4 regions of the Lysinibacillus sp. GW247-5R2A genome follow, and region 4 is predicted to be linked to each of the others. Evidence: riboswitches for the same ligand, from Rfam matches in the RefSeq annotation. Region 4 holds a riboswitch; each other region holds the start of a gene.
The links. Region 4 has a riboswitch for S-adenosylmethionine ahead of metA (homoserine O-acetyltransferase MetA). Riboswitches for the same ligand answer to the same signal wherever they lie in the genome.
Positions count from the first base shown of each region.

Region 1: it holds a riboswitch for S-adenosylmethionine, as region 4 does, so the genes downstream of both, AC07YC_RS07240 (YezD family protein) here and metA (homoserine O-acetyltransferase MetA) in region 4, are expected to answer to the same signal.
Region 2: it holds a riboswitch for S-adenosylmethionine, as region 4 does, so the genes downstream of both, AC07YC_RS05570 (Na+/H+ antiporter NhaC family protein) here and metA (homoserine O-acetyltransferase MetA) in region 4, are expected to answer to the same signal.
Region 3: it holds a riboswitch for S-adenosylmethionine, as region 4 does, so the genes downstream of both, AC07YC_RS20035 (bifunctional homocysteine S-methyltransferase/methylenetetrahydrofolate reductase) here and metA (homoserine O-acetyltransferase MetA) in region 4, are expected to answer to the same signal.

Region 1 is NZ_JBWKZL010000003.1:262,128-268,353, forward strand. Features, by position in the region: gene AC07YC_RS07220 (formate--tetrahydrofolate ligase) at 1-894, opposite strand, end outside; gene AC07YC_RS07225 (cold-shock protein) at 1,108-1,308, shown strand; gene AC07YC_RS07230 (VOC family protein) at 1,412-2,197, opposite strand; gene AC07YC_RS07235 (flavin reductase family protein) at 2,356-2,841, shown strand; gene AC07YC_RS07240 (YezD family protein) at 2,926-3,117, opposite strand; SAM riboswitch class I at 3,151-3,245, opposite strand; gene AC07YC_RS07245 (DUF418 domain-containing protein) at 3,416-4,510, opposite strand; gene AC07YC_RS07250 (TetR/AcrR family transcriptional regulator) at 4,494-5,096, opposite strand; gene AC07YC_RS07255 (phosphopantothenoylcysteine decarboxylase domain-containing protein) at 5,208-5,873, opposite strand; gene AC07YC_RS07260 (LysR family transcriptional regulator) at 5,948-6,226, opposite strand, start outside.
Region 2 is NZ_JBWKZL010000002.1:369,310-375,535, forward strand. Features, by position in the region: gene AC07YC_RS05565 (VanZ family protein) at 1-232, shown strand, start outside; gene AC07YC_RS05570 (Na+/H+ antiporter NhaC family protein) at 638-1,918, opposite strand; SAM riboswitch class I at 2,023-2,126, opposite strand; gene AC07YC_RS05575 (DUF3953 domain-containing protein) at 2,246-2,479, opposite strand; gene AC07YC_RS05580 (DUF2178 domain-containing protein) at 2,517-2,912, opposite strand; gene AC07YC_RS05585 (class I SAM-dependent methyltransferase) at 3,446-4,180, shown strand; gene AC07YC_RS05590 (hypothetical protein) at 4,867-5,373, opposite strand; gene AC07YC_RS05595 (class I SAM-dependent methyltransferase) at 5,559-6,226, shown strand, end outside.
Region 3 is NZ_JBWKZL010000015.1:27,930-34,155, forward strand. Features, by position in the region: gene metH (methionine synthase) at 1-1,402, opposite strand, end outside; gene AC07YC_RS20035 (bifunctional homocysteine S-methyltransferase/methylenetetrahydrofolate reductase) at 1,395-3,242, opposite strand; SAM riboswitch class I at 3,332-3,431, opposite strand; gene AC07YC_RS20040 (protoporphyrinogen oxidase) at 3,534-4,928, opposite strand; gene AC07YC_RS20045 (protoglobin domain-containing protein) at 5,119-6,226, opposite strand, start outside.
Region 4 is NZ_JBWKZL010000002.1:222,417-228,642, forward strand. Features, by position in the region: gene AC07YC_RS04715 (GerAB/ArcD/ProY family transporter) at 1-1,418, shown strand, start outside; gene metA (homoserine O-acetyltransferase MetA) at 1,474-2,409, opposite strand; SAM riboswitch class I at 2,508-2,617, opposite strand; gene AC07YC_RS04725 (nucleotide excision repair endonuclease) at 2,820-3,191, shown strand; gene AC07YC_RS04730 (hypothetical protein) at 3,238-3,621, opposite strand; gene AC07YC_RS04735 (TrmB family transcriptional regulator) at 3,643-4,425, opposite strand; gene AC07YC_RS04740 (TSUP family transporter) at 4,552-5,322, shown strand; gene panF (sodium/pantothenate symporter) at 5,366-6,226, opposite strand, start outside.

The DNA.
Region 1 (6,226 bases), on a different contig from region 4:
AATATCAGCCAGCTTACGAGCAGTTTGTGTCGCCATAATAGAATTACAGCCGTGGGCAATATTAGCAAATGGACCACCATGTATAATAGCTGGTGTCCCTTCTAATGTTTGTACTAAGTTTGGCTTAAAGGCATCCTTCAATAATAATGTTAAGGCACCCTCTACCTGTAAATCACGCACAAAAACAGGCTCGCGCTCAAATGTGTAGCCAATTACAATGCTGGCGATGCGCTCGCGTAAATCCTCAATGCTTGTTGCTAAACAGAAAACTGCCATAATTTCGGAGGCAACCGTAATATCAAAGCCGTCTTCACGTGGCATGCCTTGAACAGGCCCTCCTAATCCTACAATCACTTTCCGTAATGAACGATCATTCAAGTCCATCACACGTTTCCAAATAATACGTCGTGGATCAATGTTTAAGACATTCCCTTGGTGGATATGATTATCAATAAATGCGGATAAAGCATTATTAGCTGTTGTTATCGCATGAAGGTCACCAGTGAAGTGTAAGTTAATATCCTCCATTGGTACTACCTGTGCATAGCCTCCGCCTGTTGCGCCACCTTTTACGCCCATTACTGGACCAAGAGATGGTTCACGTAAAGCTACCATCACTTTCTTATTTAATTGATGAAGGGCATCAGCTAGTCCTACAGTCACAGTCGACTTCCCTTCACCTGCTGGGGTTGGACTAATAGCTGACACTAATACAACCTTTGCGTCCTCACCTTGAGCTGTAATTTTTAATGGGTCAATCTTCGCTTTGTAGCGGCCATACTGCTCAAGAGCATCCTCTGGAATACCTGCAGCATTGGCAATTTCCGTAATAGGTTTGATCACTGCTTGACTCGCGATTTCTAAATCTGTTAATGGTTGATTTTTCGTTGTCATTTGGCATCCTACTTTCTATGTTTTTCATTTCCATTATAGTCTTAATTGTGAAAAAAAAGAAAGTCAGATATGCTAGCATTCCGACAATCAATTGACATTTTTGTTCAATTCATGTATGTTCTAAGAGAAAATGCAATTTTTTCACATTTTCTCATTGATAGCACGACTTCTTTAACTTTATTTTACTTTCAAGCGCATTGGAGGCGAATGCTTATGCAACATGGGATCGTAAAGTGGTTCAATAATGAAAAGGGTTATGGCTTTATTGAATGTGATGATGGAGAAGATGTATTTGTACATTTTACGGGCATCCAGGAGGAAGGCTTCCGTACACTTGATGAAGGTCAAAAGGTTTCATTTGATGTTGTGGAAGGCAATCGCGGCCCGCAAGCATCAAATGTTGTAAAATTATAAGCTAGAATATAGTAAGTGGATGAAGTATTTGAAAATGGCTCAATCCACTTTTTGCATGTTTGCACATAAAAATCCACTTCAACGATTGAAGTGGATTTTTAATTTATTTATTAATCCAATAAAAAGCACCTGGACACACTAATGTTTCCTTTGTTCGATGTGGATCCTTCAATGTTACACCGATTGGCCCTTCTTTTAAATGACCGAGCGTCATGCTAGATGCTGAGGCTTCCTCATAAAAATCCAAACGCATATTCGGTAGCTGTAGAGACATAAACTGCTCATGCTGCTCAAACTCGGGAAGTTGTAAAACCTTCTGCCAAAGCAGCACCGTCTCCTCCACATCCTTGACAAAAAACTGAATGGATTCCATTGTAATGGCTTGTTTTTCATCAATCGCACCACTAGCCTTTAATTGAGCCAAACGCTCCTCATCTCCATCTGCCCATTCAATTAAGAATGGAAAATCCACTGAAAGGCCAGGTCTGCCAAAATGTAATAGCTTCCATTCGATTATCGTGCCGTCTGGTCTTGTGCGGCTACAAGCATCGGGACCATATACTTCATAGCCCAATGCACGCAATCGTTGACCCTCGTCTTCAATATTATTGGTGCGCAAGGCAATTCGTGAAAATCCTTGGCGCTCATGATCACGTTTAAACGTATAATGTAGGGAATATGGGTACAGGGCCGCTTGCTCAAATAAATCACGATCATAAATTGCGATTTGTTCAATATAGCTTAAGCCAAAATAACTTAGTGTATTGTAAGTCCCCCACATCGTGTGTTGACCACCGTTCACTGTATGAACATTTCGTTTATTGAAGAAAACCTTTATATTTTCTGGTGATTCTACTTGATGTACCAGATGATCAAAATATAAAGTCATGGCAATTCCCCTTTCTTTCCCCCACTAGCTTTACCTGGATGTGTAATTGATTTAATATTTACTTAAGAAAAGGAGTTACTATATGGTATGAAAAAAAGTGCCATTTACCTACTAACTCCGTTAACTAATTTATTACTAACTATAAAGAGGTGATTTGAATGACAGATCATGTTGCTGCTTTTAAATTGGCATTAGGTAACTATCCTACAGGTGTAACAGTTGTTACAGCATGTCATGAAACGAATCCAATTGGCTTAACAGTCAATTCTTTTGCATCTGTTTCCATTGACCCACTACTTATTTTATGGTCACTGGATAAAAAATCTCAGCTTCATCCTTACTTTATGAGCGCGGAGAAATTCGCTGTCAATATTTTAGCAAGTGATCAAGAGCAATTATGTACATTATTTGCAAGTAAAGTCCCAGATCGCTTTGCTCAAGCAAAATGGTCTACTTCTTCTTTAGGACTACCGATTTTACATGATACAGCAGCTATTTTACAATGTAAATCCTTTCAGCAAATAGATGCAGGTGATCATACTATTTTTATTGGCCAGGTGCTAGATATTACAAACTCTCAAAAGGAGCCGCTTCTCTATCATCGCCGTCATATCGGTCAGATTCCAAAAAGCTTCTATAGCTAATTGCCATAAAAAAAGGGCCACTTGTAAGCAACGAAAACCATGCTTATTGGTGGCCTTTTCACATCGTTCAACTGAAATGATCCTTTATTTCCTCTGAGGAAATCTCTGCTTTTCAAGCCTATTAATTTGAACAATTACACCATCCTGAATCGTAATATGCACTTCACCAAATTCAAGATTTTGAATGGCCTTTGCAATAGCCTCTAATTTCTTATCTTCTACCTTTGCCGACTGAGCCATACGATACACCCCTTCTTTTTCATCCTTGTTGTACAAAAGAGGCCAATGCATCAAACTGATTGATAGCCCCTCCTATCTCTCAGATCCATCTGTTGGAATTGGCACCTATGTTTCGGTTGCCGAGGCTTCATTGGGCCAAGTCCCTCCACCTATCTTGATAAGAGTACTGCGTTTCTTGAAAATAATTCTATAATTCTGTTATAAGATTGTCAATATAAAATATTAGAAAACCTAGCTGAATACTTTGTAATGATCATTTTAGATTAGTAGACTATCTATTTCTAAAGTATTTTATGCCTAATCAACGAGAAATAGATGGCAATCCATTAATTTATTACGAACTCCATTTCCTCATCATGAATTCAAGGGGACCCCGACGATGTTTAGCTCTCCACCAGACAGAAACAAGCACACATCCTACAAAGTAACAGCAGGCATAGAGCATGGAAAAAGTAAGCGTCTGGTTCTCCAACTTTTGGCAAACAATTAATATGCCAATGCCAATAAAAACATGGCCGACATAATGCGTTAAAGACAGTTGTCCCGTAAAGATCAAAGCTTCAATTACTTTATTTTTATATGTCTCAACAAGATAGATGGAGCCCACAATAAGGACAATTGCCGACGCCGAGTTAGATAGAACATACATCATATTCGGTGGAATCGGTCCCGTATCAAATAAATACAATGCACTCTCTACATCTAATAAATGGATCGTTGTCATCTTAATAAATAGCGTTGAAAAAATCTCCGTCATTATGACTAGCAATAAGCCCATTACCCATAAGATTTTTCGTAATGAACGATTAGTTAAATCTAATGTGCCGATTACCATGCCAATTAGAAAGAAACAAATCCAGGGAAATAGTGGATGATAGCCATTAAACATCAAATTTCTTATAAATCCTGCCGGTGTCCAAAAATCAAGATACACTAGTAATACATATGTTGGATGCCACCCAGCAAGGTAATTAAATTGAATTTGGAGCCACTGTGAAAGGATGAGGATGCCACCGATTATGAACATCATCATTTTCTTGGATTGGGCAATCAAACATGCGGCAACAAACATATAGACGCCATAATAATGTAAGATATCTCCTGTCCAGCCGACTGTATATAGGACTATCCCTATCACGAATAACAAAAACGATCTCTTCCACAAAGTAAGTCGATTCTTGCGAAGAAGTATTGGGTCCTTAGTCTCTCTAGCCTGACGAGTCATTAAAGCTGTTCCTATTCCTGCTAGCATGACGAATACGGCCGAGGCACGCCCCTCAAATAGATGTTGTAAGGCCATCAACCATGTTGAACCATTCGTTGTAGAACCCGTTACAACTCCAAAATTGACAATGAACATACCAAACATGGCGAGAGCTCTTGCAAAATCAAGGCCTTCAATGCGCTGTTCATCATCTCTTTTTCCCATCTTCGCCTCCTTGGATAACGCTATACACAGCCTCCTTCCAAATAGCTCTGTAGTCCAATTGGTTACCTGTTAATATGAAATTACCGATATTATCATAGACCAAGGCCAGCATCTGTGCCTTTGCTTCTATAGTGGGAGTATCCTCTAGAACCCCTAGCCGCACGCCATATTGTAGGACTTCCACAAAGCTTGTTAAAAAGCTGGTTTCTAGCTCTTCTAATTGCTTCTTATAGCTTTCATCGCGAGCTGCTAATAGTACATATTGGTTAAATATTTTATTAAAATAAGGATCCTTGCCCTGCGCCTCAATAGACTTATAGCCCAGCTCTAGTAATTCCTCCTTGAAATTAACGCGAGAAAGCTCTATATAATCCACAGCGACATCCTGTTGAATTACTTTATACAGTTCATCAAATAAGTAAGTGATTAATTGATCCTTTGATTGAAAATAATAATAAATGGCTGGTTTCGATATACCGACCTCTGCAGCTATCATGGCTAAGCTTGTTTTTTCAAACCCTTTTTCTGCAAACATCACATAAGCAACTTCTATAATTTTTTGAAAAGTTTGTTCCTTATTCCCCATCATCATTCTCCTTTTTTACCGACCGTTAAGTAAACATTAAATGATACTCCTCTTTTAAACAAGAAAAAACTGTGTAGAAATATTTCTCTACACAGTTCACATTTATTGATGCTATAAATACCTCATTAAAGCTTCGGCTGTTTTTTGCTTGCCCGTTACTTTCATAGGCTGTCCATTAGCAGGTACAATCCAATGGGGCTCGTCTCCGCCATATAAAGATTGAGAGCTGTTGGCTACCATCAATTGAGCATGGGCTGTTTCCATTCGCAGTCGTGCCCGTGCTAATAAAAACTCCTCATCATCGGTCGCTTCTAGCTTAAACCCTACTAACGTCACATTCGGTTGCCAGCCTTTAATTTGCCCTAAGACTTTTGGTGCCTTTTTAAAATGAATAATAGGTGGCTCATCGGAAGGCATTTTCCCCGCTTCCTCCATCAAGTTGCCTGATTGATCATATACTTTATCAATGACCCAATCGGAGCCAGCCGCAGCCATAATAACGATATCTACACGCTCTTGTTGGACAGCATGACGAACCTTTTCTCCTAAATCCTCAATACCCTCAAATTTAATCAATGTCATTTGATCGTGATTCACTGGGAGCTGTGCAAAATAACCATGCATATATACTACATTAGCACCAGCAGCGAGTGCCGCCTCCGCTAAATAACAGCCCATTGTCCCTTTTGATAAATTGGTATGCCCTCGTACACGATCCCATTTTTCAAGTGTTCCCCCACTTGTAATGAGTACGGTTTTACCTTGTAATGTCCCCATCCACTCACCTATTTTCTAAAATATATACACCTACTATTTTACCGTAATGCAAGGATAGGCATCAATAGATTCCATCATAGTGCATTTTTTTGTTCCATCAGCCATGCACTTAAAATTTCCGCAAATTTCTTTGTTACAGGTGATGCATTATGCTTCATCGCAATTCCAATCGTACGATAGGCACCTTGCTTCAGAGGAATCGCTCTTAAGGTAGGCGGCAACGTTTGAATGACTAATTGGGGTAAAATACTAATCCCAAGCTGATGAGAAATCATGGAAACAATGCCGACCTCCTCTGAAAGCTCAAAGCGAATATTGGGCTTCACATGATATTGTTCCAACAAAACTTTGAC
Region 2 (6,226 bases), 150 kb from region 4:
GTCTCCTGCAGAAATATATGAACGAATAAAGGAAGGCGATTTCCCTCAAATAAAGTATAACGCACTCGTACAGGAGGAAGACCTAATTATAAAAAAAGGAGACCAAATTGAGATTGAATCGATTGAGCTTTCGTATATGTATGATACAAAAGGCTTCTATCAGCCTATATACAATGTTTCTGGCAAGTTCAACGACAACGATTGGTTTACTTTAATTCAGGCAAGAAAGTAATAGCTCGTTCCAAATACTTAAGCAAAGCCCAGGCTCCAATTAATTGAGCAGCTGGGCTCTTTTATGTTCGACTGTAAGGGGCTCCCCCATTTTGAATGAGCTATCCCCTATCCCCCTAAAAAAGTAGACCACTACTATTATTCTTCACCTAATACTATTAGCGTTTATTGTCTGGTTCTTATTGAAATTTATTAACTTTAAAATAAAGTAAAGCCGTTGATTTCCAGCTTTCCATGGGCGGGGTCGAGTTGCTCCCCGCCCTTCGTTCCAATCTGGAGTGGATATTAACTTCACCACCAAAAAATGCTCCCCTTAGATAAACAGATTTTATTTTTTAATCTGTCTACCTAATAGGGAGCATATCAAACTACTCGATAGCTTTTATCTACTGTCTGAATGTAAGGTTTAGGCTTTCTTTTTTTTCGGATACCCAATGAATATCGCTATCATACCACAAATACCAATAAGAATTGGGTAGAAAGAGTACGGCAAGATACTCACTGGCGAAATTTTGGCTACGCTTGCGGCTACAAGGAATTGGGCTCCGTATGGGAGAAGACCTTGGACTGTACAGGAAAAAATATCTAAAATACTTGCGGACTTTCTCGGCTCAATCTCATACTGGTCAGCAATATTTTTGGCAAGCGGTCCCGCAATTAGGATAGCAATTGTATTATTGGCCGTAGATAAATTAGTTAGACCCACAAGACCAGCTATACCAAATTCAGCACCCTTCTGCGATTTAATCCTGCTCGTTACAAGACGGAGTAAAAAGTCAATTCCCCCATTAAATTTAATAACCTCCACCATTCCAGCTATTAATATAGCCAGAAAGGCGATTTCATACATCCCTTCCATTCCTTCACCAATCTTTTGTATAAGGCTCATTATGTGATAGCTGCCATCTGCTAAGCCAACAGCACCGGCGAGAACAATCCCTAATGCAAGAACGAGGAAAACATTCATTCCAGATAACGCTAAAATAATAACTAAAACATAGGGAATAATTTTTATCCAATTATAGCTTAGATGCTCTACTTGGGCTGTCCCCCCGGATGTCATAAACCCTAAAATAATACTTGTAATAAAAGCTGCCGGCAATACAATCCAAAAATTGACCTTAAATTTATCCTTCATTTGCGCGCCTTGTGAACGAACGGCGGTAATAGTAGTATCTGAAATAAAAGATAAATTATCACCAAACATCGAACCGCCTACAACCGCTGCCATCACTAAAGCAATAGGTAGCTCCGTAAGATCGCTTATCCCAACCCCAATTGGCGCCAGCGCGACAATTGTCCCCACTGATGTACCCATAGATAGAGAGATGAAGCAGGCAATGATGAATAAGCCTACGACAAGCAGGTTTTGCGGTATAACCGATAAAGCAAAGTTAACAGTGGAATCTACAGCACCCATCCCCTTCGCTACCTCAGAAAATGCCCCTGCTAATAGAAAAATAATAACCATCAGCATGACATTTAAATTTCCGGCACCTTGGCAAAAAATATCAACCTTGCGGGAAAACGATTCTTTTCGATTCATGGCTAGAGCTACAGCACCCGAAATGCTGATGGCTACAATGACAGGAAAGGCATAAAAATCACCCATTATAATCCCTGAACCAATAAATAAAATCATAAAAATAACAAATGGGATTAGCGCCCATGGATTCTCTTTCTTCATTGTCTACCTCCAAAAATTAAAAATCGGCCATACTTTTTATTTTTTCACCATAAAAAAGACCTCATCTTGAAATAACAAGAAGAGGCCTTATAGTTAAAACGCTCCTCTTATCTATCAAGAACATTGCTTGCTGGATTTGGCACAGTAACTTAATAGTTCCGCTGCCGAGATTTCATCGGGCCAGTCCCTCCATCTCTCTTGATAAGAAGAAAAAATATTATATTTTTGACACAATATTAAAATACTAAAATAAAACATCCATAATTGCAACATGTTTTTAATTGTAAAAAATCCCTAGCGTTATTATTAAGTGTGAAATTCAACTTTTTATACGAATACGAAGCTTTGAATGGACACATAGACCGAAAATATAAATACCCCGACTAAAAACCAACCATATAATTTTCTCTCTCTCCGAAATTCATTAATTCCTAATGTTAACATAAATAAACCTAGAAAAAGGATCATTAAAAAGTTTAGCCGATAATCATGTGTCATAAATCCGTAAATGGAAAGCGTGATGCCTATTATTGATAAAATAATTTGTACTGTTTTTAACAAAACGATTCCCCCTTTTTGCTTGAACGAATACTTACAGTTATCTAAGCTTTTTTGAATAAACAAATTCTATGATGGGTGTGATGACAAATGTAAGCCCAACAACAAAAATCAAGGGATAATTTTTCATGTCATTTAAATTGGATACACCCTCTGACACAAGTAAAATTAAACAAGCTACGATCATTAAAACATAATAGCCAATCTTGGCACTGTGTGCTTCAATATGTTTATCTAGTTCATCTTTATCTTCTTTAATACCATTATGATTACCCGAATTCAGCCAATTGAACAAAAAGGATAAGGAAATAAAGCTAATTATTATAGAACCCCCATCAATTATTCCGAAACGAACCCATCTATACAGGGTAAAACTAACAAATGCACAAAAAAACACAATGACTATAAGACCGATTAATTTTTTTGATTGATTCATTCTCTTTTTATCCTCCATAGTGACCTCTAAAAATATCACGATTTCAATATTGATAGATACAACTTTCAAAATCCAATAATACCCATACAAACAATCATCTGTCAAATTCAGTTCACTCAGAAAATCCACCACTATACATCAACCGATTGGTGTTTGGCTAGTAGTTTCTGCACCGACTGCAATCGGTTGGTTCGCAGCGGTTGGTGGAAGTATAGTAGGTATAACTATTGGACATTCAGCAACTGAAGGCATACTTCTCTTCTTCTTTGGATGTATTATCGCTTCAATCTTTTCGGGGGCTAATCCTTTCATATTTAAGTAGCATCGGTGGTAAAATAATGGGGAAAAGGCTTATGCAAATAGTTTCATTTATTTCAGGATATCTCTTTTTGTACTTTACTGTTTATGTATTCTTGAATGGTTTTGAAAAGCTATTATAGGGGTGACAACCATGGTTAGAAGAAGATAGCTAGCCTCCTAGGTCACCAAGCGTATGTAGGAGGCTATCTTAATCTATAGGAGATGTTTACACGATGAAGCAAAATAAATATGATGATATGCAATTCTTTTCTGCTTACGAAAAAATGCCCCGTTCTGTTCAAGGGCTGGACGCTGCTGGAGAGTGGCATGTATTAAAAACACTTTTACCTGATTTGAAACATAAACATGTGCTTGATTTAGGATGTGGTTTTGGGTGGCATTGTCGATATGCGCGCGCACAACAGGCAAAATCAGTGATTGGTGTAGATATATCTGAAAAAATGCTGGAAAAAGCTGAGGAAAAAACGGATGATCCTTTTATTTCCTATTTGAAAATACCGATTGAGGACATTCAGTTTTCCGCTTCTCAATTTGATGTTGTATTAAGTTCCCTAGCTATTCACTATTTACAAAACTTTGAAGCACTATGCAAAAAGGTTTATACCTATTTAAAACCTGGCGGATCGTTCGTTTTTTCAGTGGAGCACCCTATTTTCACATCCCGTCATGAACAGGATTGGTACAATGATGAACAAGGAAACCGACTGCATTGGCCAGTGGACCATTATCAAACAGAAGGCATGCGCGAAACAACCTTCCTTACTGAAAATGTCATTAAATATCACCGTACATTATCCACTTATATGAATGATCTAATACAGGTTGGATTTACAATACGTGCTGTGAAGGAACCTATGCCATCTGAGGAAATGCTACAAACTATTCCAGGTATGCAAGATGAACTACGAAGACCTATGTTTTTAATGATGGTGGCAGAGAAAAAATAAGCGTTTATCTGCGTGATTATATGTGTCCCATTAGCACATTTCTCTGCTTTATATTTTGGGGCAGCATCGCTACAGTTGCATGATGCCTGCCAAATACTGAATAGTGGTAATAGAGGGCTAGATTGTCTCATAAAGTAATTCTCTGAAAATCTCAGATAAAACAAAAAACCAGATGCTCCTCATAGAAGAGCGCCTGGTTTTATTGTGAAAGTGAATCTTACTAATTTACTTAGTTTTGATTCGTATTAATACTACGCTAAGTTGAGGCGTGGAACAAGTTAAAATATTTTCCATTCAATTTTTGGTAGGAATTTATGTTTTTTCGGGCAGGAGTTACTCATGTCCTATAATTTTGCAAGCAGGAAACTAACAAAAAAAAGACTAGATACCTACATAAATTATGTAAGCTCTAGCCTTTTAAGTGAAAGTGAATCTTACTAATTTAATATTGCTTAGCTTTAGATTCATTTATGAATACGAATAAACAGCTAAAAGGTTTCATTATTTGTCGTATTTTTTCGTAAAAAATAGGATTACCCGCACAAAAAGACCAGGAAGTCACGAAATAAGTGAATCCTGGTCCTTTTGTGAAAAGTGAATGTTACTAGCTTGCTTTAGTTTTTTGTATTCTACTAATGAGGTAGACGGTTGATGTTGCAATAAGTTACATAAAATTTAAAAATATTTTAATCGATTACTTGAATGGCAAAATCAAATACACCCTCTGCCCCATCAGCAGTAATGATGGAAATGCTATACACCCCTTCTGACATTGTATAGCTACCCTTTTCCAGTAACGTTGAATATTCTGCTCCTGCATTTACGGTTTTTTGAGCCCATAGTTTAGCATCTGCATTATAAATTTTTAAGCTAAATGGTTGTGTCCCCTTATTCTTTATATCATAGTGAATATCAAATTCTTGTGGAGAATGATTGCTGTAAAAAGAGTTATGAAATTCACCATTTGCAGTAGTAGCATTCACATAATTCAGTGGAAGTTTATGATGCATATCCATTTCCTCAGTGCTTGTCCTTGCCAATACTCTTTCCTGTAGTTGGGAATCTTTTCGTTTACTTGCATCAAATTTATCCGATGACTTTGTAGAGATGTTGTCGCTACCAATTAGGGCCAATTCAAACATCAGTACAAGTAAAATGAGTAATTTCCATATTTTCAGAGCGCCCACCTCCACTTACAAGTAATACCTAATTAGATATTATTTTACCATTTAACTAATCACCATTCAAATTGCTATCCACAGATAAAAACTTGATAAAAAAAGTTATTTATGCTATAATTTGCATTTAAAACACTATCTTATATAATAGGATTCTCCTGGCCAGGGGAATCCTATTTTTTATTGTAAGGAGTGTTTAGATGAAGAAGCAGGAATCTAGTATAACTTCATTAATAGCCGCCTTTAGCAGAGCCCACCATAGCCAATTTGATACGCTGAAAATATTTGATGATTATCTAGCACAGGATTTAATCTCCAAGGATGAATTTCAGAGCATTGAAGACAATATGGTGCAAGGTATTGAATTTTTCAATAAGGAAATTGCCGAAAAATATAAAGGCAATTCGAGAAAATTATTAAAATGGATTACGCAAGTTCAACTAGCGCCGACTCCCTTGGCACGTGCCGCATACTGTGAAAGGGTCTTACAAAACGAAATACAGCTCGGTGTTGAGCAATATGTTATTTTGGGTGCTGGTTTGGATACATTCGCTTATCGACACCCCCATTTAGAATGTGTATTAGAAATATTTGAGGTTGATATCCCAGCCACACAAGCATTCAAAAAACAAAAATTACAAGAAGCGTCACTCAGCCGCACCAATAATGTACATTTTGTAGCGATGGATTTTACGAAGCAATTTCATAGTCAACCTCTTTTGGATCAAGGCTTTCAGTATAAGAAAACATTTTTTAGTCTCTTAGGTGTCTCCTACTATTTAACGAAAGAAGAACTGGCTAGCTTATTAGACCACCTGTTTGCGCTAGTTCCAGCAGGTAGTTCCCTTGTCTTGGACTATGCTGATGA
Region 3 (6,226 bases), on a different contig from region 4:
CCATCCCTGTTTCATCGATTGTTCCCACAACTAACGAGGCACCGTACTTTTTCACTAATGGCAATACGGCATCAAACCGTTCTTCGCCATCTTCTAAGTTAATAGAGTTAATGATGGCCTTCCCTTGCGAAAACTTGAGGGCCTCTTCAATAACCTTTTCGTCTGTGGAATCAATAACAAGTGGAACCTTAACTTTTTTCACAACCTCCTGCATAAAGCCACGGATATCTGCTAATTCATCACGATCTGGGTTCGCCAAGCAAATATCTATGACATGTGCGCCATTTTTCACTTGCGCCCTTGCAATCTCAGCTGCTTCCTCAAATTTCCCATCAATAATTAGGTTTTTGAATTTACGAGAACCAATAACATTTGTTCTTTCCCCAATAAATAGCGGGCGCATAGAATCATCGTATAAAAGTGGCTCGATACCTGATACAGCGTGACCATGCGTTTTTTCTGGTAGCTGACGAGGCTTTTCATCTTTTAAAATTTCACGTAGAGCCGCAATATGTGCTGGAGTTGTACCACAGCAACCACCCACAATATTGAGCCAACCCTTTTCTGCAAATCCTTTTAATTTTTGCGATAAAGATTCTGGAGACTCATGATAACATCCTTCTTCATCTGGCAAGCCTGCATTCGGATAACAGCTAATATACCCCGTTGACAGCTCTGCTAATGAGCGAATATGATCCGTCATAAATTCAGGTCCCGTCGCACAGTTTAAGCCCACCGATAATGGTTGAATATGCTCGATGGAAATATAAAAGGCATCAATGGTTTGCCCTGCAAGAGTAGTCCCCATAGGCTCAATAGTTCCAGAAATCATCACAGGTAACTCTTTACCGGTTACCTCGAAAGCACGTGTTACTCCAAGGGTACCTGCTTTCACATTTAACATATCCTGACTTGTCTCTAGCAATAGCACATCTGCCCCAGCTTCAATCAATGCTTTTGCCTGCACAAAGAAATTTTCTTCTAATTCATCAAATGTAATACCACCTGTTACTGACAACGTCTTCGTTGTTGGGCCCATTGCGCCTGCAACGAAGCGGGGCCAATCGGAAGTCGTGTAATTGTCAACTGCTTGACGAGCAATTTCGACTGCACGTTTATTAATTTCTTCTGCTTTTGCACCTAGATCATATTCATTTAATACAAGAGGTGTTCCACCAAATGTATTTGTACAAATAATATCTGCCCCTGCCTCTAAGTACTTATGATGAATTTTCTCAATGATATCTGGTCTAGTAAGTACTAGATTTTCATTACAGCCATCTAGATCCTCCCCACCAAAATCATCTGCTGATAAGTTTTCATTTTGCAGCATGGTTCCCATTGCGCCATCGAGAATTAATATTCGTTTATCAAGTTGTTCTTCTATCAAGTGCTTAGCCATTTATACTTACCCCTTTTTTCTGTTCATCCAATTGCTCTATATATTTCATTAATTCTAATGTCACATCGTAGCGTAAAAATGGTGTAATAAGGTAAATGCCATTGAAATATTGCGCGGCCACCTCTACTAATTCCTTGGCAATTGCAATGCCCTCAAGTGTGGCGCGTCCCTTATCTTCACCACATGCTTTCATCCTTGATAAAGCATCTTCAGATAATTTTATGCCTGGCACCTCATGATGTAAAAACTCTGCACTTTTATAACTCGTAACAGGCATAATGCCAATATAAATCGGTGCTTGTAAATGCTTCGTTGCTTCATATATTTCTATAATTTTTTCCTTTGTATAAACAGGCTGTGAAATGAAATAGTCTGCCCCATGCTCAATCTTTTTTTCTAAGCGTGCCACAGCACGATCTAAAACACGAACATTTGGGTTAAATGCAGCAGCCACAGAGAAGTTAGCCTTTTTCCGAAGTGGTTTCCCTGAGAAAGAGACTCCTTCATTTAATTGTTTAATTAATTGGATAAGCTCCATCGAGGAGACATCATAGACACTAGTGGCACCAGGAAAATCTCCAACCTTCGTTGGGTCTCCTGTAACAGCTAGCACATCATGAATACCTAAGGCATTTAACCCCATTAAATGTGATTGCAGACCAATTAAATTACGATCTCGACAGGTAATATGTGTAAGGGGGCGTACGCCATTAGTACTTTTCAATAAAGCCCCCATTGCAATGTTGCTAATACGTGGGGATGCCAATGAATTGTCTGCCATCATAACTACATCGGCACCTGCCTCATATAGTTGCTTGGCCCCTTCCAGAAATCCATCTATTTCTAAGTGTCTAGGTGTATCCAACTCTACGATGACCGAGCGTTCACGCTTTACTTTTTCATGAAGTGGTTCATATTTAGCTGGCTCGGCATCACGAACAATCTCAATCTTTGCAGGCTTCGCATGCTTTTCACTAACTGGTGATAGCTCTTCTAAATACTTCTTTGCGGCTGCAATATGCTTTGGTGTCGTACCACAACAGCCCCCAATTAAACGAACACCCTGATCACGGAGCTCAACAGCAGCGCGACCAAAATAATCAGCCTCCGACTCATAAACAACACGCCCGTCCTCTAAATCTAATAGCGAAGCATTTGGATAGGCTGACATAAATGCCTTTTTCGGAAGTTCTACCCCCTCAAACGCTTGAATCGTATGATATGGACCAAGACGACAATTGACACCAACAATATCTGCACCAAGAGTCTCTAATTCATGTAGCGCATTGTTTAAAGACATACCATTTTGTAAAACACCAGGCTCATGCATAGATACTTGAGCAATTATCGGTATATTAGTTTTGGCGCGTAGCATGTTTAATGTCGCTGTTAATTCTTCAAAATCATAATAAGTTTCGAGTAAAAGACCATCAGGATTTCCTGCAAGTAACACACTTGCCTGCTCATCAACGGTCGCTAATATGTCATCTAATGTTGCATCGCTTTTACGAATGCCACGAATACCACCAATCGTTCCTAAAACAAATTGACCGCCATCCGCTGCTGCTCGCTTGGCAATAGTAATAGCTGCTTCATTAAATTGTTGGACACTTGATTCTAGTCCATAGCGAGCTAATTTAATGGCATTGGCACCGTACGTATTCGTTTGAATAATATCAGCACCCGCTGCGATATATTCTCTATGAATCTTTTCAATTAATTCAGGTCTCTGAACATTCATTTCCTCATGACAATACTCCAATCCATAGCCATACAACACTGTGCCTATTGCACCGTCTGCCGTCAATACATGCGTTTTTAACCTTTCAAGCAATCCCATAAAACTAGCCTCTCTTCCTCTATTTCTGTATAATAAAAAGCCTTCTTTTATATAAAAAGAAGGCTTTAACGACTCATCATTATTGTTCCTTCTCATCTTCGACTCAACGGTCTTCTGGATTTAGCACCTGACAAAAAGTTGGTTGCTGAAGCTTCAATGGGCCAGTCCCTCTGCTTCTCTTGATAAGAATTATTAAGTATGAATTTTTTAAATAATTAAAAGAATCATATCGTTTACAGACGAATGAGTCAAGACTATTTCACATAACAAAGAAATTTTTCGTTTAAAAACTTAGAAATTGGATAGTTCCTCGGCAAGCTCTTCACCAATTTTTTTCCCATTTTGAATGCAAGCACCAATACCTACTCCAAAATACGAGCAACCCGCTATCGATAAATTCGGATAGTTTTCATTCAGCTCTAGTAGTAAGCCTTGCAGCGCTTCCCGGTGAGCTAAGTCATATTTAGGCATTTGATCAATCCACTTTGTGACATTCACAACAGTTGGCTTTTCATCAATTCCTAGGCTTTTGCGAACATCTTCTAATGCGACGGCTGCCAATTCGTCGTCAGTCATTTTACGTAACTGCTCATACGCCGGATTAATACTCTTATAGAATAGGCGAACAAGTAGCTGATTGTTTTTCGATGTATGCTTCCACTTGCGGCTCGTCCAAGTTGCTGCATTACAAGTGACATCAGAATTATGCGATACAATATAGCCTGTTCCATCCGCAGGTAAGTTTGCATCAGGCACATCAAAGCCTAGATAAATAGTAATGGCTGAAGCTGTAGTAAACTGATCAAAATAATGTGTTAAGGAGTCGTCCTGTAATATACTTTGAACCGCTTCATTCGGTAGCGCTAGAACAACATAATCCGCCTCAATGTTTTGACCATTTGCTAATGAAATCAAATACTGGTTCCCCATTTTTTGGACATGATTTGTGGCTACCCCTTTAATGATATCTACCTCTGTTAATGTCTGTTCTAATCGCTCAATTAAAGAGGATAATCCATTTTGAAATGAAATAAATTTTTTATTAGCAGCTTTAACAAATTGCTCACGATTCGCATCAAAACCTTTTATGATACTTCCATAGTCATTTTTATAGTCAATTAAATAAGGTAAAGTAGAGGCAATAGAAAGTTGATGTAAATCACCAGAATAGACACCTGCTAAAACAGGTGCAATTTGATTTTCCACAAGCTCTTCGCCAAGATAATAAGTTAAAAATTCCCCTATCGAGCTTTCTTTTGTAAAATCTGCATTGGGTAAAGTTAAATCTTTTAAAGCTTCTTGTTTGGCCTGATCAGAGATAAGAGTACTTTCCTCAAGTGAAGCCACACTCATAGGTATACCGAAAGTAGAATCCGCTGGAATGGCGTGCAGCTCGTTATTTGTATAAATATAGGATACACCTGTTTCGTTGTAAACGAGATGATCTTCAAAGTCTAGCTCCTGCACTAGCTCCATTACACCTTTATGGCGAGCTACGATAGAGTCAGCACCAGTTTCCATAATAAAACCTTGTTCATAGGCTGAATATAGTTTGCCACCTAAATATGTATTTTTTTCTACGAGCACTAGCTGAACATCTAAATTTTTTTCCTTCACTTGGCGTTGTAGATAATGCATTGTGCATAAACCAGTAATACCGCCACCTAATACAACAACTGTTTTCATAGTCAACCGCCCCTATTTTTAGTTCTGTCTACAGTATAAACTTATTTTCATTGAAAATTACGTTAAACCCTTTACAAATTTAGCAAAAATAGAGCTATCTCAACTGTGAGATAACTCTAGCTCCAAGAATTATGCTTACTAAACACACATTATAATGAGTACTATAGTGTTTAATATAGCTACTAGTGATCTAGCTTTTTAAATTTTGAGCAAAGCTAGCTAATTTTTCTGCTGAGTTCGTTACTTCAGTAAAAGAACTACCCAGCCCACTTAATATACCTGCGATTGCTTGTATTTTCGTCGCCATGCAATCATTTTGATCTTTTGCTTCTGTCATTGCCCCTACTATATTTGTAAATTGTCCTTCTGTGTGTAACATATTATCCTCACCAGATGCCACTTCATCTTGGATATGAATGAGAGATTGCTCTAATTTCCCAGTGCGTTCACTCGTTTTTTGCAACAATAATGCAACAGCGGTGACAGATTCCTTTGTTTGAATGGATAATTTACGTACTTCATCAGCTACTACACTAAACCCCTTCCCTGCTTCTCCGGCACGGGCTGCTTCAATAGCGGCATTTAAGGCCAATAAATTGGTCTGATTGGCAATATTGGTAACGACACTCATAATCGTTTCCATTTCCTTCGACATATCAGACAATTGTTCAATATTTTCTTCTATATCATGAAGAGATTGAATAATATTATGCATATTTAATGATTGTTTCTTTAAACATTCACGTCCATCCAGTGCTTGGTTTTCAGCCAGAGTAGACACCTCTAGCGATCTCTTTGCCAATTGTTCAATATCCCCAGACTGCTCGCTTAGTCTGCAAAACGAATTATTGGTTTCCTGTGAAATGGTCGCAAGCAATTCAGAGGATTGTACAATTTGTCGTTCAATTGCTTCTTTTTCTTGTTCCATGTTTTCTTTATGCTGTTCAACTGTATTTTCATATGCCTCTAAAACAAGCTGCTGCTCGAAGTTACAAATTTTAGAAATGGCCCTTATTGTATTAAACTGATCTTGTGGATGATCAATATGCTGTTCAACCAAGTCTATAAATGAGAGAGATAAATCTTGGAACGCGCAAATATACCATTGTGTTCTAAGCCCAATATGTACGTGCACCTTTGCAATTTTCACACGCCTTTGGTAAAAATCCTCATCAATCGTTCCGTTAAACATTTCAATAATATGCTGTCGTAATGTTATTTTAAGCTTTTCTACAGAACTATGATGACTAATAATATTTACCAAATGTTGTTCGGTACCGATCATATTGTAAAAACGG
Region 4 (6,226 bases):
AAACACCGACACTGAATTTTATTGAAGCAAATGAAAAACTTCTCGGGCGCTTTTTTGGAAAAATCACAGTGGTGGGCTTCCTTTCTCTTACCCTATTTGCGGGAGGAGAATTACTGTATTTTATTGGTGCTTTTATGAAAACAGAGGTAATGCCAGAGACGCCTACTATGGCATTTGCCTTGTTGTTTATTATTATAATTATGTATGCTACCTATTTAGGGATAGAAAACTTTGCTCGTTCAGCAGAAATACTTTTCCCTATGTTTGTCTTAATTTTTATTTTCTTTGTTGTAAGTATCACCCCACAAATTAAGTTTGAAAATATACAACCGATTATGGAAGCATCCAAAACATCCATCTTATATAGTATCATACGCTTTGTAAGTGTCTTTTCTTTTTCGTTAGTTATGTTATTAATGATTTACCCTGCTAGTGTCAATGTCCAGCAATCCTCAAAGAAAGGATTTTACATAGGCATGCTTCTCGGTGGATTTGTTCTAGTAACATTGATTACTCTATCTATTTTAGTATTAGGGCCAGCCAACACGGCTTCGCGTACTTTCCCTAGTTATGCCCTAGCACAAAGAATCTCTATCGGAAATTTTTTACAGCGCATTGAAATTATCATGGCTTTTATGTGGATTGTATCCATTTTTATTCGAACGTTTATGTACTTCTATACAACTGTTGTCGGGATTGCACAAATTATGAAATTGAAGGATCACCGTCCACTTATCCTACCAATGGGTATTATTATGGTCGGACTTTCGCAAATTGTTCACCCAGACATCGTCCATTCCAACATTTATAATGATGAGATTTGGCCAATTTATGCATTTGTTTGCACCATATTATTACCCATACTTCTACTCATTGTAGCTGTTATTCGTAACCGAAAATCACAAGGTAATTCGACTGAAATGGGTCATGCGGATTCTAATCAGGGGCAAATGACTGATGCGAGTAATGCGAATTCTAATCAAGGTAAGCAAACGAAACCGGAAAATACGGAGTCCAATCAAGGCAATCAGACCAAACCTTATAATACGGAGTCCAATCAAGATAATCAAACCAAACCTGATAATACAGATTCCAATCAGGAGAATCAGACGAAACCTGTTAATACGGATTCCGATCAAGATAATCAGGCTAAACCTGCGACTATGGATTCCAATCAAGATAATCAGACTAACGATGCTAATACAGATAGCACTCAAGACAATCAGGCGAAACCAGATAATACAGTTTCCAATCAGGAAAAAACAGATAATCCAGTCTCTACTAAAGACAATCAAGATAAATCTGCTACGTTGAATTCCAGCCAAGTGATTCAGTCTGAAGCTGGCAACGCTACATCCAAACAGGACGACCAGGCGCCACCGGATAAAACGAGTTCTGACAAGAAAAATCTAGAATAACAAAGTCTAATTTCTTCAAGCTACTTAGCGAAGAAATTAGACTTTTTAGTGTTATTTAAATATGATATTCAATTTCGTCCACAAAGTCCCATTCATATGGTGTCTCTTGGTATACGTAGTAGTTCAACCAGTTGGAGAACAATAAATGCGTATGGGCACGCCATGTATTCATCGGTGCCTTTGCGGGATCATCATTTGGGAAGTAGTTTACTGGAACGTCTATATGGATGCCCTTGGCAACATCGCGACTGTATTCATCGGCTAATGTTGTTGCATCATATTCTAAATGACCAGTAATCATAATGTTTTTATTATCTTTTGATTGCACAATAAACACACCCGCATCCTCTGAATAGGACAATAAGCGTAACTCTGGATGATTGCGAACCTCGTCAATCGAGACAGATGTATAGCGAGAATGAGGGGCTGTAAATAAATCACTAAAGCCTCGTACTAAATCTACTGTTAAATCAGTAATCACATGAGAATACACGCCGGAGCATTTAGCAGAAAGCTCGACCTTTCCAATCCCATAATGATGATATAACGCAGCCTGTGCCCCCCAACATATATGTAGCACGGATGTCACATTCTTTTTGGACCAATCCATAATTTCAGCAATTTCCTGCCAATAGTTAACCTCTTCAAACGGCATTTTTTCTACAGGCGCACCCGTAATAATCATACCATCATAGCGTCGATGACGAATTTGGTTAAACGTTGTGTAAAATAATTGTAAATGAGATTTACTGACATTTTTAGATTCATGAGTAGCCGTGTTTAAAAAAGTAATATTCACCTGTAATGGCGTATTTCCTAGTAATCGTAGTAATTGTAGCTCCGTTTTTTCTTTTTCGGGCATCAAATTTAAGATTAATATATTTAATGGACGTATTTGCTGTGTTCTCGCACGGTCCTCTTCCATCACGAAGATTTTTTCCTCACGTAAATGTTCTCCAGCAGGTAAATTTTTCGGAATATTAATTGGCATCTTGCGTTCCCCTCTCTTTTTTTGCTCCTTTTTCGAAAAAATTAAAAAATCCTCCACATTCCATATGAGATAGAATGAGAAGGATTTTTTCACGTTCACTCTTATCTCTCAAAGGAAAAACCTTTGCTGGAATTAGCACCTTTCTAACATTTGTTAGAGGTTGCTGAAGCGTCATCGGGCCAAATCCCTCTGCTTCTCTTGATAAGATTATTTAATTATCTTGAATTGTAACATGGACTAGTTAGAATATCAATAATTCATAGAATATTTTGTTATTCCTATGCATGTTCTCCCATCATTTGATAAACACTAAGCTTGCTGTATATGGTTATTCTACATGAAATTTTATGGTAAACATGCCGCTATTATGTTACCATATATCTTTAGTAATAGAGAGGAACGTGAATACTTTGATTAATATTGAATTTCCAAAACCAGATGTAGTCATTCGCCAACGCGAACAAGATGTAAAACCAGGTGATGTCCCAATTACACCATACTTTGGTTTCATCGACTTCCACAAAATCACACGTGATAAAGGCGGCATTTTCTTATTCTACAATGAAAAGAATGAGCTATTATTTGTCGGTAAAGCACGTAAAATTCGCCAACGCGTTAAAAAACATTTTGAAGACAATGTATCTCCGATGAAAAACTATCGTGACGAGGTCTTCAAAATTGAAATCTATGAAGTAGAAGATCCTATGGAACGTGAAATTTATGAAACGTATGCGATTAATACGTTCCGCTCCAAATACAATGTAGATAAAGTATTTTATTAATATCAACAAAAACCGAAATCTCTTTTTTAGGGATTTCGGTTTTTTATTACATCCTAGTCATGCGATCTATCGGCATGCTTTGGTCGTTAATATATAGTTCAATAATCGTCAGCTCCGGGCTTTTGTTGATGGCATAGACATACGGTTGAGCTTCTTTCTTTTGCTCGCTTCCTTCCTTGAAATGAATGACTAACCGATCTTCATGAGCTGCCACACTTGCTAGCACATTTCCTTTCGAAAACATGACAAGATAGTACGTCATGTCATCTTCATACAATAACTGAATTCTGTCTTGAGCTATAATATGCTGTTGGATATGGTCAGGAACGATGGTTAGCTCCTGAATCTTAGGTGGAACTGGCAGCGGTGCAGAATCACACCCGCCAAGCCATAATACATAAAATAATACTGGCAACATCCATTTTTTCAAGATGCTCCCCTTCCCTTATAGCTACTCTAAGAAAAATGCTTTACGTTCTTTAGCGATCCAGTCCTCAAGCTCTTTATCATCACGCTTCACTAGTCGATTGATAAGAACATCATGCCAAACATAATCCTCTAATAAATAAATATGGACAGGATCATTCGTTATAAAAGCGGTTTCCTGGTTCGACGGCGAGTGACCATAAATCATTTCTTGTCCATCAACCGATAAAATAAACCAATGGGGTGTAGAAGTCTTTCTCGTATAATGAGTGGCTCTGTGCTGATCGATAGATGCCAGATGTTCCCCGACATATAAGGTAATGCCATGCACCTCTACATGCTGTGATACCCCTTCGATATCCTCGCGTAAGGCATCGTACATATCTTCCCACATCGATAGGATGATTTTTGTCTCTGCTTTTTTTAATAAGGTTTGACAATAATGGATGATTGCCTGCTTCCCTTTTAGCATTAACACTTTAGGTTCTGCTTCCTGTTCTTTCGTTTCTAATTTTTCTAATTGATCACTAATCGACGTAAAATTCGATTGCCAGCGCTGTTGAATTTGCTGCAAAAACATTTCGACAGGAATAGAGGAATATGTCGTTTGATCCGCCGTTTCCTCTTTCAGTACGAATCCCTTTTCAACAAGACCATTTAATATGTCATAGATTCTAGCTCTTGGTATCCCAGAGTTTTTGCTAACTTGGTAGGCACTGACATGACTATTTTGTACGAGTGCTGTATAGGCCTTTGCCTCATATTCTGTCAATCCCAGTTCTTTTAATTGGGCGATTAATTCATTCATATCATCCCTCCATATTTTTATTATAGGCTACTATTGTGAACATTTGCCAATGAAAAAATTAGGCTTTACAGCACCGAATAAATTAGTTACTATTTCAGTAGTAACTAATTAAAAAGAGGTGTAAGCATGGTTTTTGATGTGGATGTACATATTTTAATACTATTAATTTCCTTTGGATTTCTGGCAGCATTTATCGATTCTGTCGTTGGTGGTGGTGGTTTAATTTCCTTACCAGCCTTATTGTTTGTTGGCTTAAATCCCGCCGCTGCTGTAGCAACCAATAAATTAGCTGGCGCGATGGGCTCACTCACATCGACCATTTCCTTTTACCGTTCTGGTCAGCTTGAAATTCGATCTGTCCTGAAATATTTCCCTCTCGCCTTCATTGGATCATTATGTGGCGCATGGACTGTTCATTTAATTAACCCAGCCCTATTAAAACCGTTAATGCTTATCATGCTGGCGGCTGTTGGGATTTATACGATCTTTAAAAAGGATTGGGGCGCTGTCTCAACGGTTAAAAATCTATCTAAAACGCACTTATTTTTATTTATGATGCTATTATTTGCTATTGGGTTTTATGACGGGTTTCTTGGTCCTGGTACGGGCTCTTTTTTAATCTTTAGCTTCTTGCTTGTTGGCTTTGATTTTTTAAAGGCGGCAGGAAATGCGAAATTTTTAAATTTGGCGAGTAATGTGGCAGGTGTTTGCATGTTTGCTTACTTAGGTCAAATCCATTATGTATATGGTTTAGTCATGGGGGTTGCTCAAATTGGTGGGGCTATGCTTGGCTCTCGCATGGCCATTCAAAAAGGAAGCGGCTTTGTCCGTACGCTTTTTATCATTGTGACGATGACGCTCCTTGCAAAAAATGCCTACGATTATATGATTCATTAAAAAAAACAACGCCACAGTCAAAAATCTGCGGCGTTGTTTTACATTATATAAGGAAATGCTCGTCCTTAAATTTATGACTAGTAGCAAGACTGACGATTACAAAAATAATGAAGGAAGCTACAATAGGAATCGTCACGGTATGCATACCGAAAACGGTCGGATAGAACCGGTCGATGAAAATATACAAAGCCATACCTGAAATCATTGACGAAATGGCGCCATATTTGTTTGCTTTCCTCCAGTATAACCCGAGAACTACCGTCCAAATAAAGACTGCCTCAAGTCCACCAAATGCAAATAAATTTAACCACACTAATAAATCAGGTGGATGGAGTGCAAAGAGGACAACCGCTAAGCCAATGACCGTTGTCACTATAAAACTGGCACGCTTAATCTCTGCATCACTTGCCTGTGGCTTCATGTAATTTAAATAGATGTCTTTGACAACCGTAGAGCTTACTAGCATGAGCAGTGCATTGACAGTAGACATGGTTGCGGCCATTGGTGCTGCTAAAACAATCCCTGCTAAAAATGGTGGCAGTACCTTCAATGTTAAGAGTGGCATGACTTTATCACCAATATTAATGCCCGGTAGGACAGGTCGTGCTAACACACCGATTAGATGCATCCCAAACATGATCGTCCCGATGGCAATCGTGCCTATAATAATTGCCAAGTGCATACTTTTAGAATCCTTATAACTCATTGCGCGCACGGCGATTTGCGGAAGTCCGACCACACCTACACCAATTAATATCCAAAATGTTGAAACATACAGAGGCGTTAAATCCCCTTCTGCTCCAAATGGAGATACGAAATTGGGATTTTCTGCGACCAGCGAGGTCATAATTTTATCGATGCCTCCACCCGCAATAATAGTACCGATTAATAAAATGACAGTCCC